Regions from separate parts of the Megasphaera sp. SC8-1 genome, predicted to be linked through region 1. Evidence: riboswitches for the same ligand, from Rfam matches in the RefSeq annotation. Region 1 holds a riboswitch; each other region holds the start of a gene.
What was found. A riboswitch is a leader RNA that binds a small molecule or an ion and turns the genes downstream of it on or off. The one in region 1 is predicted to bind ZMP and ZTP.

Region 1 (3,232 bases):
CCCCAAACATTGAATATAAAAGAAAACGACCTTTCCCGACAGAAAGGGGGATATGCTTAATGATGGAACAGGCGCAGGCCGGTCATGGCCATGGCGATGTTGTATTTATCGCACGTTTCGATGACATTGTCATCGCGGATGGAGCCGCCGGCCTGGGCGATGTAGTCGACACCGCTGCGATGAGCCCGTTCGATGTTGTCACCAAAGGGGAAGAAAGCATCACTGCCCAAGGCGACGCCGTGGAGCTGGGCAATCCAGGCTTTCTTTTCTTCCCGTGTGAGCGGTTCCGGTTTTTCCGTGAACAGATCCTGCCAGATGCCGTCGGCCAGGACATCTTCGTAATCATCGGAGATGTAGACGTCGATAGCGTTGTCGCGGTTCGGGCGGCGGACATCGTCGCGGAAAGGCAGATTCAGGACTTTCGGATTCTGGCGGAGCCACCAGATATCGGCTTTGTTACCAGCCAGGCGCGTGCAGTGGACGCGGGACTGCTGACCGGCGCCGACGCCGATGGTCATGCCGTCTTTGACGTAGCAGACCGAGTTGGACTGAGTGTATTTCAGGGTGATGAGGGCGATCATCAAATCGCGCTGGGCATCGGCGGGGATATCCTTGTTTTTCGTCGGGATATTCTTAAAGAGGTCCGTCGTGATCTTGGCTTCGTTGCGTTCTTGTTCAAAAGTGACGCCGTAGACTTCCTTCGATTCGATTAAGCGCGGCTTGTAGTCCGGGTTAATCTGGAGGACGCAGTAGTTCCCCTTCTTCTTGGTCTTCAAAATGGCCAGGGCTTCGTCGCTGTAGCCCGGAGCGATGACGCCGTCCGAAACTTCCCGTTTGAGGAGCGTTGCCGTTTCAACGTCGCAGACGTCGGACAAGGCGACGAAATCACCATAAGAGCTCATGCGGTCGGCACCGCGGGCACAAGCATAAGCCGAAGCCAGGGGTGACAATTTCAAATCGTCGACCCAGTATATTTTTTTCAGGGTATCACTCATTTCCGTGGCGACGGCGGCCCCAGCCGGGCTGACGTGCTTGAAGGAAGCCGCAGCCGGAAGGCCCGTTGCTTCTTTCAATTCTTTGACCAGCTGATAGCTGTTGAAGGCGTCGAGCAAATTAATATAACCGGGGCGGCCGTTGAGGACCGTAAAGGGCAGGTCGCTGCCGTCTTTCATATAAACCCGGGCCGACGACTGATTGGGGTTGCAGCCGTATTTTAATTGCAGTTCTTTCATGGTGATTCCTCCTGAATAGTTAAGCAAAAATAAAAAAATACCGACACTTCTGGAACGTTTCGCCCAGACGGTCGGCTCGTATGAATCATGCTCCCCGTGGTAACTCCACTTCCGTCAGTCACATGTTTCAGATTTATTATACCGTCCGCAGCCGGGAGATGTCAAGAAAAAGCCCCTCCCTGGATAGGCATAACTTCCACGGGAGGGGCTTTGTTTTATAAGTGATACGGCTCGTGCCGGTCGATCTTGATGGCCCGGTAGATTTGTTCCAATAAGAGGAGGCGTATCATCTGATGGGTCAAGGTAATACGGCCAAAGGAAATGCAGTTGTCGGCTTTGCGGCGGACGAGGTCGCTCAGGCCGAAGGGGCCGCCGATGATGAAGGAGATTTCACTGCAGCCGTACAGGGCCAGTTTGGCAAAGGACGCTGCCAGATCTTCAGAGGATACGAGTTTCCCCTGTACATCCAGGGCGAAGAGGTGCGAGCCCTGGCGGACGTGGCGCAGCATCTTCTCCCCTTCTTTGTCGAGGACCTGGGCCTTCTGGGCCGGCGACGGATTCTCAGGCATCTTCTCTTCAGGAAGGACGGTCACTTCGACCTGGCCATACGGGCGCAGGCGCTTCAAAAACTCGTCGATGCCGGCGGTGAGGTATTTCTCTTTGATCTTGCCGATGGTAATGACGTGATACTTCATCAGTTGGTCCCATCCCCCTGGTCTGACGAATCATTCTGCGGACTTTCCTGGAGGACGACGGTGACTTCGTGGTCCGAACCGTTGCGCGTATAATCCAGGCTGACAGAATCGCCGACATTGTGCTTGTCCATGACGCTCTGGAGGGCGCTGAAGTCTTTGACATCGGTGCCATCGAGTTTCAAGATGACGTCGCCGTGTCTGAGTCCTGCCTGATCCAGAGGTCCGCCGGCAGCGACTTTATAGACGTAAATGCCAGGTACATTCAATCTCATGCCGAAGCGGGCAGCCATCTGCTGGTCCAGGCCGTATAAGCCGAGGTACGGGCGGACGACCTTGCCGTTCTGGATGAGGTCCTGCAGGATCGGGCGGGCTGCGTTGATAGGAATGGCGAAGCCCAGGCCTTCGACACCTTCTTTAGAAATCTTGGCGCTGTTGATGCCGATGACCTTGCCGTCAGCATCGACGAGAGCGCCGCCGGAATTGCCCGGATTGATGGCAGCGTCAGTCTGGATGAGCTTCATGCTCTGCCCTTCGGCACCGATAGTCCGGTTCAAAGAGCTGATGACGCCGACCGTGACGGTCCCCTGAAATTCCAGGCCCAGCGGGTTGCCGATGGCAATGGCCGGTTCGCCGACCTGCAGGGAATCGCTGTCGCCAAATTCAGCGACGGGCAGGTTGTCCATCTTGATCTTGACGACGGCTAAGTCCGTCTTTTCATCGCGGCCGACGACGGTCCCTTCCGTACTCTGGCCATCGGCCAGGGAGACGATGACCGTCTTGGCCGTACCGACGACGTGGTTATTGGTTACGATATAGCCGGCCTTGTCGAAGATGACGCCGGAACCGACGCCTTCACCGACCAGGACTTTCCGGTTGAACATATCGCGGTTATAGACTTTAGTCGTAATGCCGACGACGGCCGGGCTGACCTTCTTGGCAGCCTGGACGACAGCCGTATTTCGGGCATCCGAGATGGAATCCGATTTCGACGGTTCCTGGAGCTGGTTCACGGTTCCGTTATAAGTGCCGCTCGGCGTAAAAAAGGCATCGTGGATCTTGAAGCCGCCGAAGACGCCGACAGCGATGAGGACGACGGCAGCAGCTGCCGTGATGATATGTTTGCGTTGCATCATAGTTCATGACTCCCTTCCTGGAAGCGGACACTGCCCTTCTGGCAGGCCAGCCGTAATAAGATATCCTGGCCGATGACCCGGCCGGCCTGGGATAAGACTGTACGCATCGTGTGCAGCGCCAGGGACGGCGTATTGTTCTTTTCGCTGCGGTGGGCCAGGAGGACCCGCATGA
Region 2 (3,232 bases), on a different contig from region 1:
GACGGCGGTCTGGAAAAGAGCGAGGTCACGGAAGTCCTGAGCCTGGCTTCCCAGTCGTCGGCAATGGCTGTCTCGTCGGCTGCCATTGCCTCGCTGGACCTGATCGACCTCTATTCGCTGCATCTGCGCCGCAAGATCTGCGCCGGCCTCTGTGCCGGGATGTACGACCGTCCTTTGGAAGGGATGCACATCGTCGTCGATGCCGGCAACGGCAGCGGCGGATTCTTTGCCACCAAGGTCCTTTCTGAACTCGGCGCCGATACGACGGGCAGCCAGTTCCTCGAACCGGATGGCATGTTCCCGAACCATATCCCTAACCCGGAAAATGCCGACGCCATGGCGTCGATCCGCCAGGCCGTCCTCGACAACAAAGCCGACCTGGGCCTCATCTTCGACACCGACGTCGACCGCATGAGCGCCGTCCTGCCCGATGGGAAAGAAATCAACCGCAATGCCCTCATCGCTATGATGGCCGCTATCCTGGCGCCCGATTATCCTGGCAGCACCATCGTCACCGACTCGGTCACGTCGGATGAACTGACGACGTTCCTCCAGGATGAACTCCACTTGGTCCATCACCGCTACATGCGGGGCTATAAAAATGTCATCGACGAATGTATCCGCCTCAACGAGGCCGGCACGGTCTCGCCGCTGGCTATCGAAACGTCGGGCCACGGTGCGCTGAGCGAAAACTACTACCTCGACGACGGTGCCTACCTGGCGGTCAAACTGCTCATCGCTGCGGCGAAAGCCAAGAAAGAAGGCAACCAGCTCGGCGACCTCATCGCCAAACTGGGCCATCCGGCAGAAGGCGTCGAATTTCGCCTGAAAATCACTGGCACTGATGGTGTCCAGGCCTATGGGGCTGACGTGCTCAAACAGTTCGAAGACCGGGCCGCTGCAGCCGGCATTTCCATCGCCAAGCCGTCCTATGAAGGCGTGCGCCTCGTATTCCCCAACGGCTGGGCCCTGTTGCGCATGTCCCTCCACGACCCGAACATGCCGCTGAATATCGAAAGCAGGGAAAAAGGCGGCTGCCAGCAGATCGCCAGCCAGGTGAAAGGCCTGCTTACGGGCTTTGAACACCTCGATACCAGCGTAATCCAGTAAGACGTAACGAAAAGAACCCTTGACCCAAGGGTTCTTTTTTTGTATAATAAGGCCATAATCATGTGACTGACGGAAGTGGAGTTACCACGGGGAGCATGATTTCTTGAAGCCGACCGTCTGGGCAAACTTCCAGCGGAGCGGCCTTTTTTTATGCAGAGAACAGGAGTGACAACTACTATGGCAAAGGTATTGAGCGATATCGAAATTGCACAGCAGACGAAATTGGAACCGATTACGGCCATTGCAAACCAAGTCGGCCTCACCGATGATGACTTGGAACTCTACGGAAAATATAAAGCAAAGATTTCTTTTGACGCCATCAAACGCCTCTCGAAGAACGAAGATGGGAAACTGGTCCTGGTCACGGCCATTACGCCGACGCCGGCCGGTGAAGGCAAGACCTTGACGACCATCGGCCTGGCCCAGGCCCTGAACTACATGGGTCATAAAGCCGTCGTCGCCCTGCGCGAACCGTCCCTGGGACCGGTCTTCGGCATCAAAGGCGGTGCTGCCGGCGGTGGTTACTCCCAGGTCCTGCCGATGGAAGACATCAACCTGCATTTTACCGGCGACATGCATGCCATTACGGCTGCCAACAACCTCTTGGCCGCAGCCATCGATAATCACGTCCACCAGGGCAATGCCCTGCGCATCGACGTGCGCCGCGTCATCTGGAAGCGCGTCATGGACATGAACGACCGGGCCCTGCGCAACATCGTCGTCGGCATGGGCGGCAAAGTCTGCGGTTTCCCGCGGGAAGACCACTTCATGATTACTGTCGCATCGGAAATCATGGCAGCCCTCTGCCTGGCCAGCGACCTCATGGACCTCAAGAAACGCATGGGCGACATCACCGTAGCCTATGACCTGGACGGCAATCTGGTCACGGCCCGCCAGCTCGGCGTCGAAGGGGCTATGGCTATCCTCATGAAGGATGCCATCAAACCGAACCTGGTCCAGACCATCGAACACACACCGGCCCTGGTCCACGGCGGTCCTTTCGCCAACATCGCCCACGGCTGCAACTCCGTCGTCGCCACCAAGCTGGCCATGAAGATGGGGGACATCGCTGTTACGGAAGCCGGTTTCGGTGCCGACTTGGGGGCCGAAAAGTTCATGGACATCAAGTGCCGTTTCGCCGGCATCAAACCGGATGCTGTCGTCATCGTCGCTACGGTCCGCGCCTTGAAGATGCACGGCGGCGTCGACAAGAAGAACTTGCAGGAAGAAAATGTCGAAGCCTTGAAGAAGGGCTTTGCCAACCTGGCAAAACATATCGAAAATATGCGCCTCTTCGACGTCCCTGTCGTCGTAGGCATCAATAAATTCATCAGCGACACCGATGAAGAAATCGCAACGCTCCGTAAACTCTGCGAAGACTATGGTGTCGAAGTCGCCCTCAACAACTGCTGGGCCGAAGGCGGCAAAGGCGGCGTCGAAATGGGCGAAAAAGTCCTGAAACTGCTGCAACAGCCCAAGACGCCGTACAAACCGCTGTACGACGTCAACGATTCCATTCCCAAGAAGATGGAAACTATCGTCAAGAAAGTCTACGGCGGCGACGGCGTCATCTTCGAAGGCAACGCCCAGAAACAGATCAAAGAATTGGAAGCTTTTGGCCTCGACAAAATGCCGATTTGTGTGGCCAAGACGCAGTACTCCCTGTCCGATAACCCGGCGCTCCTCGGTGCGCCCAAGGGCTTCAAGGTCACGGTCAAGGACGTCCGCGTCTGCACCGGTGCCGGCTTCATCGTCTGCCAGACGAGCAACATCATGACCATGCCGGGGCTGCCGAAAGTACCGGCTGCCAACCGCATGGACATCGACGAAAACGGCGTCATTACGGGATTGTTCTAAGATGGATTTTACACAATTCCAATCCATGCCCCTGGACGGGCTCCTGGAAGTCACGGCTTCTAAGGAACCCGTTCCCGGTGGCGGCGGCATCGCCGCCATGACGGCGGCATCGGCAGCCGCTCTCGTAGAAATGGTCGCCAACCTGACCATCGGCAAGAAAGGTTATGGCGAAATCGAGAAACTCATGGTTTCCATTCGCGACAAGGCCCATGGCCTGCGCCAGCGGTACCTCGACGGCATCGCCGAAGACGCCGCCGCTTTTGAC
Region 3 (3,232 bases), on a different contig from region 1:
GATTTTTTCATGTCTTTCTTCTGTCAACATCGTATCACTTCCCTTTTATCCTCCTTTGGCCTCATTATACCGTTATATTCAATCAATTTCAATCAAATCCAATCATTATAATCAAAAAGCAATCATTTTCATTCATCTATGCGCCCAGCTCATTAAGTGATTTTATTCACATTTGTAGTAGGGCCGTCCCAAAGGGCGGCCCGTTGTGGGAATCCCGCGAAATGCTGTTCGTCGATATCATTATTCGCCGGCCGCAAAGCCATGCCTCATGGACCAGTTGGGTATATCTTCCATTGTTCACAACGGGACGCCTTAACAGGACGTCCCCTACGCACAAGGCCACAGGCCGTGAATGATTTACCGCTTTCAGCGATGGCGTTCATCGTTCGTCGAAAAAAAGCTGCCGCATAAGCGACAGCTTTTTTCATTGTAGGGGCGACCACGTGGGGCGCCCGCTTCAGGATATGTGAATTTTCCAATCATTTTTCTAGGAGAATCCCCCAATTCCCGAACGGGTCGCCCACGTGGCACCCCTACGATGAACGATTATCCCCGCGCTTCTGCGACCCTGGCGATGCCGTGGCGGGTGCGGTATTTCAGGAAAATCATCAAGGCCAGGGCAGCGACGAAGGCGCCGACGAAGAAGTACAGCGTCACGGCGTAGCTATTGGTATTTTCTTTGATAAGTGACAGGACCAGGGGACCGGCGACGCCGGCAGCCCCCCAGGCCGTGAGGATACGGCCGTGGATGGCGCTGAGGTATTTCGTGCCGAAGAGGTCGCTGAGATAGGCCGGCATGCACGAGAAGCCGCCGCCATAGCAGGAGATGATGAGCAGGACCAGGACCTGGAAGCTAAAGGCGCTGGTAACGCGGGCCAGCTGCCAGAAAGCCAGGATTTCGATAAGGAAGAAGAGGACGTATGTAGCCGAGCGGCCGAGGTAGTCGGATACGGTCGCCCAGGCAATGCGGCCGGCACCGTTCATGAGGCCGATGAGGCCGACCATGGAAGCCGCTGCCAACGGCGACATGCCGACGACGTCCTGGGCCATCGGCGAGGCGACGGACAGCAGGGCGATGCCGCAGGTGATGTTGGTGAAGAAGAGCCACCAGATGGCGTAGAACTGCCAGGTCTTCATGGCCTGGCGGACGGTAAACTGCGGCTGGGCGTCGGCATATTCGACAGTTCCTTCTTTTTCGGCCTTGGCCGGGACGTCACCGGCAGCAGGCGATGCCAGGTAGAGCGACGAAGCCGTCATGATGACCATATAGACGCAGCCGAGGATGATGAAATTGGCGACCAGGCCGAAATGCTGGACCAAGAGCTGCATAGCCGGGCCGGCAATGAGGCTGGCAAAGCCGAAGCCCATGATGGCCAGACCCGTAGCGAAGCCCCGGTTTTCCGGGAACCATTTGACCAGAGTCGATACGGGCGTGATATAGCCCGTTCCCAGGCCGATGCCGCCGATGACGCCGTAAAAGGCGTAGAGCATGGGCAGGCTGTGGGCGTAGAGAGCTGCTGCCGTACCGAACATGGCCGTGACGAAGCAGGTCATCGATAAGAGGCCCGATTTACGGGGCCCGATTTTCTGGACAAAACTGCCCAAAAAGCCGGCCGACAAACCGAGGAACAAGATGGCCAGGGAAAAGGTCCACGTCGTTTCCTTGAGGGTAAATCCCATGGATTCCATAATGGGCTTGGTGAGGACGCTCCAGGCATAGACACTGCCGATACAGAGGTGGAGCCCCATGGCAGACAGGGCGATGAGCCAGCGATTTCGTTTCATTAGACAACACTCCTTGTGAGGAGCCAGGCTGGCGAAAAAAAATACCGGCCGCCTGGCTCAAGAATATGTAGCATACTCTTGCCCAGACGGTCGGCATGAAAGGGTCCGTACAGTTCACGTGGTGACTCCACTTGATTCCGTCAGTCCTGTACGGATCTGCTGATGCGTTTATTATACGAATATGGACAGAGATTGTCAATATCCTTTTTTAGGCGGCCGGCGAAAAGGGAACGTAAGGCTGGCTGGAAACAGCCGGCTTACTTGTCTTAGCCGTATCCGCTTTGGCAGCGGTCTTCACCGTCGTCTTAGCTGCCGTTTTAGCCACTGTCGCAGCCGTTGTCTTTACGGCCGTATCTGCTTTAGCAGGTGCTTTGGCCGCAGCCGTAGAAGCTGCCGCCGTGGCTGCTTCTTTCTTCTGCTGGGAAGCTAATTCAGCAGCCTGGGCCTGTTTTTCCTTGATATCCGACAAGGTCTGGCCTGCCGGTGCCTGGCGCAGGATATAGACGTTTTCTGCCGGTTCGACCGGTTTCAGTACGGAGAAGCCATAGCTCATGAGTTTCTGGGCATCGCCGAAGCGGTCGTCCGAATTCATGATAGAGGCGATGACGGTCCGGCCGTCCTGCGTAGCCGATGCGACCAGACAGGGACCGCCGGCATTGGTCGTACCGGTCTTGATGCCGTTGGCACCGGGGAAGCCGCTGGTCAGGAAATAGTTCGTCGTCGTGCAGTGCTTGGAGCCGCCGTTGATATAGGGCATGTCGTATTCACTGTGGCTGACCATATCGCGAAATTCCGGCAGTTTCATGCCGTAAGCGGCCATCGTCGCCATATCGCGGGCTGTCGAATAGTGGTCGCTGTCCGGCAGGCCATGGGGATTGGCGAAATGAGTATTCGTACAGCCCAGGGCGGCTGCTTTTTCGTTCATCTTGGCGACGAAATCGGCCTGACTCGGCGTAACCGTTTCGGCGACGGCAATGGTGGCATCACAGCCGGATACAGTCATCATACCGGTCATGGCATTGCGCAGGGTGATCTGGTCGCCCGGGTCGATACCCAGGACGGACGCATCGCTTTCGATATCGTAGACATCTTTCGTAATGTTGATAGGCTGATCCAATTTACCCTGTGCCTTGCCCAGTTCGACGCCGAGGATGCAGGTCATGATTTTCGTCGTGCTGCCCGGATAGGCCCGGTCATCGGCATTTTTCGCATAGAGCGTGTCGCCTGTATCGGCATCCATGACATAGGCAGCATGAGCACTGATTTCAGGCGGCTGCGGTGTATCGGCAAAGACAGCAGCCGATACGGTCAGGCAGGCCGCAGCGGCCAGACAGAGGATTTTTTTCAAAGACATAGCGTACACTTCTTTCTCTATAAGGGATTTTTCGCAGCCATCTTTGGCTTGCGGGGATATTTATTGGGGCTTTCCTTTACTTTTTCGATATAG
Region 4 (3,232 bases), on a different contig from region 1:
AACCGTGAACCAGCTCCAGGAACCGTCGAAATCGGATTCCATCTCGGATGCCCGAAATACGGCTGTCGTCCAGGCTGCCAAGAAGGTCAGCCCGGCCGTCGTCGGCATTACGACTAAAGTCTATAACCGCGATATGTTCAACCGGAAAGTCCTGGTCGGTGAAGGCGTCGGTTCCGGCGTCATCTTCGACAAGGCCGGCTATATCGTAACCAATAACCACGTCGTCGGTACGGCCAAGACGGTCATCGTCTCCCTGGCCGATGGCCAGAGTACGGAAGGGACCGTCGTCGGCCGCGATGAAAAGACGGACTTAGCCGTCGTCAAGATCAAGATGGACAACCTGCCCGTCGCTGAATTTGGCGACAGCGATTCCCTGCAGGTCGGCGAACCGGCCATTGCCATCGGCAACCCGCTGGGCCTGGAATTTCAGGGGACCGTCACGGTCGGCGTCATCAGCTCTTTGAACCGGACTATCGGTGCCGAAGGGCAGAGCATGAAGCTCATCCAGACTGACGCTGCCATCAATCCGGGCAATTCCGGCGGCGCTCTCGTCGATGCTGACGGCAAGGTCATCGGCATCAACAGCGCCAAGATTTCTAAAGAAGGTGTCGAAGGCCTGGGCTTCGCCATTCCTATCAACGCAGCCCGCCCGATCCTGCAGGACCTCATCCAGAACGGCAAGGTCGTCCGCCCGTACCTCGGCTTATACGGCCTGGACCAGCAGATGGCTGCCCGCTTCGGCATGAGATTGAATGTACCTGGCATTTACGTCTATAAAGTCGCTGCCGGCGGACCTCTGGATCAGGCAGGACTCAGACACGGCGACGTCATCTTGAAACTCGATGGCACCGATGTCAAAGACTTCAGCGCCCTCCAGAGCGTCATGGACAAGCACAATGTCGGCGATTCTGTCAGCCTGGATTATACGCGCAACGGTTCGGACCACGAAGTCACCGTCGTCCTCCAGGAAAGTCCGCAGAATGATTCGTCAGACCAGGGGGATGGGACCAACTGATGAAGTATCACGTCATTACCATCGGCAAGATCAAAGAGAAATACCTCACCGCCGGCATCGACGAGTTTTTGAAGCGCCTGCGCCCGTATGGCCAGGTCGAAGTGACCGTCCTTCCTGAAGAGAAGATGCCTGAGAATCCGTCGCCGGCCCAGAAGGCCCAGGTCCTCGACAAAGAAGGGGAGAAGATGCTGCGCCACGTCCGCCAGGGCTCGCACCTCTTCGCCCTGGATGTACAGGGGAAACTCGTATCCTCTGAAGATCTGGCAGCGTCCTTTGCCAAACTGGCCCTGTACGGCTGCAGTGAAATCTCCTTCATCATCGGCGGCCCCTTCGGCCTGAGCGACCTCGTCCGCCGCAAAGCCGACAACTGCATTTCCTTTGGCCGTATTACCTTGACCCATCAGATGATACGCCTCCTCTTATTGGAACAAATCTACCGGGCCATCAAGATCGACCGGCACGAGCCGTATCACTTATAAAACAAAGCCCCTCCCGTGGAAGTTATGCCTATCCAGGGAGGGGCTTTTTCTTGACATCTCCCGGCTGCGGACGGTATAATAAATCTGAAACATGTGACTGACGGAAGTGGAGTTACCACGGGGAGCATGATTCATACGAGCCGACCGTCTGGGCGAAACGTTCCAGAAGTGTCGGTATTTTTTTATTTTTGCTTAACTATTCAGGAGGAATCACCATGAAAGAACTGCAATTAAAATACGGCTGCAACCCCAATCAGTCGTCGGCCCGGGTTTATATGAAAGACGGCAGCGACCTGCCCTTTACGGTCCTCAACGGCCGCCCCGGTTATATTAATTTGCTCGACGCCTTCAACAGCTATCAGCTGGTCAAAGAATTGAAAGAAGCAACGGGCCTTCCGGCTGCGGCTTCCTTCAAGCACGTCAGCCCGGCTGGGGCCGCCGTCGCCACGGAAATGAGTGATACCCTGAAAAAAATATACTGGGTCGACGATTTGAAATTGTCACCCCTGGCTTCGGCTTATGCTTGTGCCCGCGGTGCCGACCGCATGAGCTCTTATGGTGATTTCGTCGCCTTGTCCGACGTCTGCGACGTTGAAACGGCAACGCTCCTCAAACGGGAAGTTTCGGACGGCGTCATCGCTCCGGGCTACAGCGACGAAGCCCTGGCCATTTTGAAGACCAAGAAGAAGGGGAACTACTGCGTCCTCCAGATTAACCCGGACTACAAGCCGCGCTTAATCGAATCGAAGGAAGTCTACGGCGTCACTTTTGAACAAGAACGCAACGAAGCCAAGATCACGACGGACCTCTTTAAGAATATCCCGACGAAAAACAAGGATATCCCCGCCGATGCCCAGCGCGATTTGATGATCGCCCTCATCACCCTGAAATACACTCAGTCCAACTCGGTCTGCTACGTCAAAGACGGCATGACCATCGGCGTCGGCGCCGGTCAGCAGTCCCGCGTCCACTGCACGCGCCTGGCTGGTAACAAAGCCGATATCTGGTGGCTCCGCCAGAATCCGAAAGTCCTGAATCTGCCTTTCCGCGACGATGTCCGCCGCCCGAACCGCGACAACGCTATCGACGTCTACATCTCCGATGATTACGAAGATGTCCTGGCCGACGGCATCTGGCAGGATCTGTTCACGGAAAAACCGGAACCGCTCACACGGGAAGAAAAGAAAGCCTGGATTGCCCAGCTCCACGGCGTCGCCTTGGGCAGTGATGCTTTCTTCCCCTTTGGTGACAACATCGAACGGGCTCATCGCAGCGGTGTCGACTACATCGCCCAGGCCGGCGGCTCCATCCGCGATGACAATGTCATCGAAACGTGCGATAAATACAACATCGCCATGGCCATGACCGGCCTGCGCCTGTTCCATCATTAAGCATATCCCCCTTTCTGTCGGGAAAGGTCGTTTTCTTTTATATTCAATGTTTGGGGTTTGATGTTTGAAGTTTGATGTAATGGCTTTTAAATTTAAAATCATTTGCTAACTGCTAACCCCTAACTGCTAACTGCTTAAAAGGAGCTGTCGCGATGCGACGGCTCCTTTTTCCACCAATTCCAGGAGGGCCGCCCTTTGGGACGGCCCCTACGAGCCACGAACTACGAGCCACGAACCACGAAACAAGAGGTGATATCATGAAAACCTATACATCTGTCTGCCCTTATGACTGCCCCGATGCCTGCGGGCTTGTCGTTTCTGTCGACGACGGCCGCGTCGTGTCCGTC

Region 2: another riboswitch for ZMP and ZTP. It lies ahead of NOS26_RS09835 (formate--tetrahydrofolate ligase); the one in region 1 lies ahead of NOS26_RS06820 (phosphoribosylaminoimidazolecarboxamide formyltransferase).
Region 3: another riboswitch for ZMP and ZTP. It lies ahead of NOS26_RS04020 (OFA family MFS transporter); the one in region 1 lies ahead of NOS26_RS06820 (phosphoribosylaminoimidazolecarboxamide formyltransferase).
Region 4: another riboswitch for ZMP and ZTP. It lies ahead of NOS26_RS05975 (phosphoribosylaminoimidazolecarboxamide formyltransferase); the one in region 1 lies ahead of NOS26_RS06820 (phosphoribosylaminoimidazolecarboxamide formyltransferase).

The regions. Positions count from the first base shown of each region.
Region 1 covers NZ_JANFQH010000023.1:61,433-64,664, reverse strand. The annotation lists gene NOS26_RS06820 (phosphoribosylaminoimidazolecarboxamide formyltransferase) at 57-1,232, opposite strand; ZMP/ZTP riboswitch at 1,287-1,364, opposite strand; gene rlmH (23S rRNA (pseudouridine(1915)-N(3))-methyltransferase RlmH) at 1,448-1,927, opposite strand; gene NOS26_RS06810 (S1C family serine protease) at 1,927-3,060, opposite strand; gene NOS26_RS06805 (MBL fold metallo-hydrolase) at 3,057-3,232, opposite strand, start outside.
Region 2 covers NZ_JANFQH010000031.1:161,949-165,180, forward strand. The annotation lists gene NOS26_RS09830 (phosphoglucomutase) at 1-1,110, shown strand, start outside; ZMP/ZTP riboswitch at 1,163-1,240, shown strand; gene NOS26_RS09835 (formate--tetrahydrofolate ligase) at 1,288-2,967, shown strand; gene NOS26_RS09840 (cyclodeaminase/cyclohydrolase family protein) at 2,969-3,232, shown strand, end outside.
Region 3 covers NZ_JANFQH010000011.1:83,285-86,516, reverse strand. The annotation lists gene NOS26_RS04025 (DeoR/GlpR family DNA-binding transcription regulator) at 1-30, opposite strand, end outside; gene NOS26_RS04020 (OFA family MFS transporter) at 547-1,785, opposite strand; ZMP/ZTP riboswitch at 1,859-1,943, opposite strand; gene NOS26_RS04015 (D-alanyl-D-alanine carboxypeptidase family protein) at 1,994-3,139, opposite strand; gene rsmG (16S rRNA (guanine(527)-N(7))-methyltransferase RsmG) at 3,157-3,232, opposite strand, start outside.
Region 4 covers NZ_JANFQH010000020.1:43,730-46,961, forward strand. The annotation lists gene NOS26_RS05965 (S1C family serine protease) at 1-1,015, shown strand, start outside; gene rlmH (23S rRNA (pseudouridine(1915)-N(3))-methyltransferase RlmH) at 1,015-1,494, shown strand; ZMP/ZTP riboswitch at 1,578-1,655, shown strand; gene NOS26_RS05975 (phosphoribosylaminoimidazolecarboxamide formyltransferase) at 1,710-2,885, shown strand; gene NOS26_RS05980 (molybdopterin-dependent oxidoreductase) at 3,143-3,232, shown strand, end outside.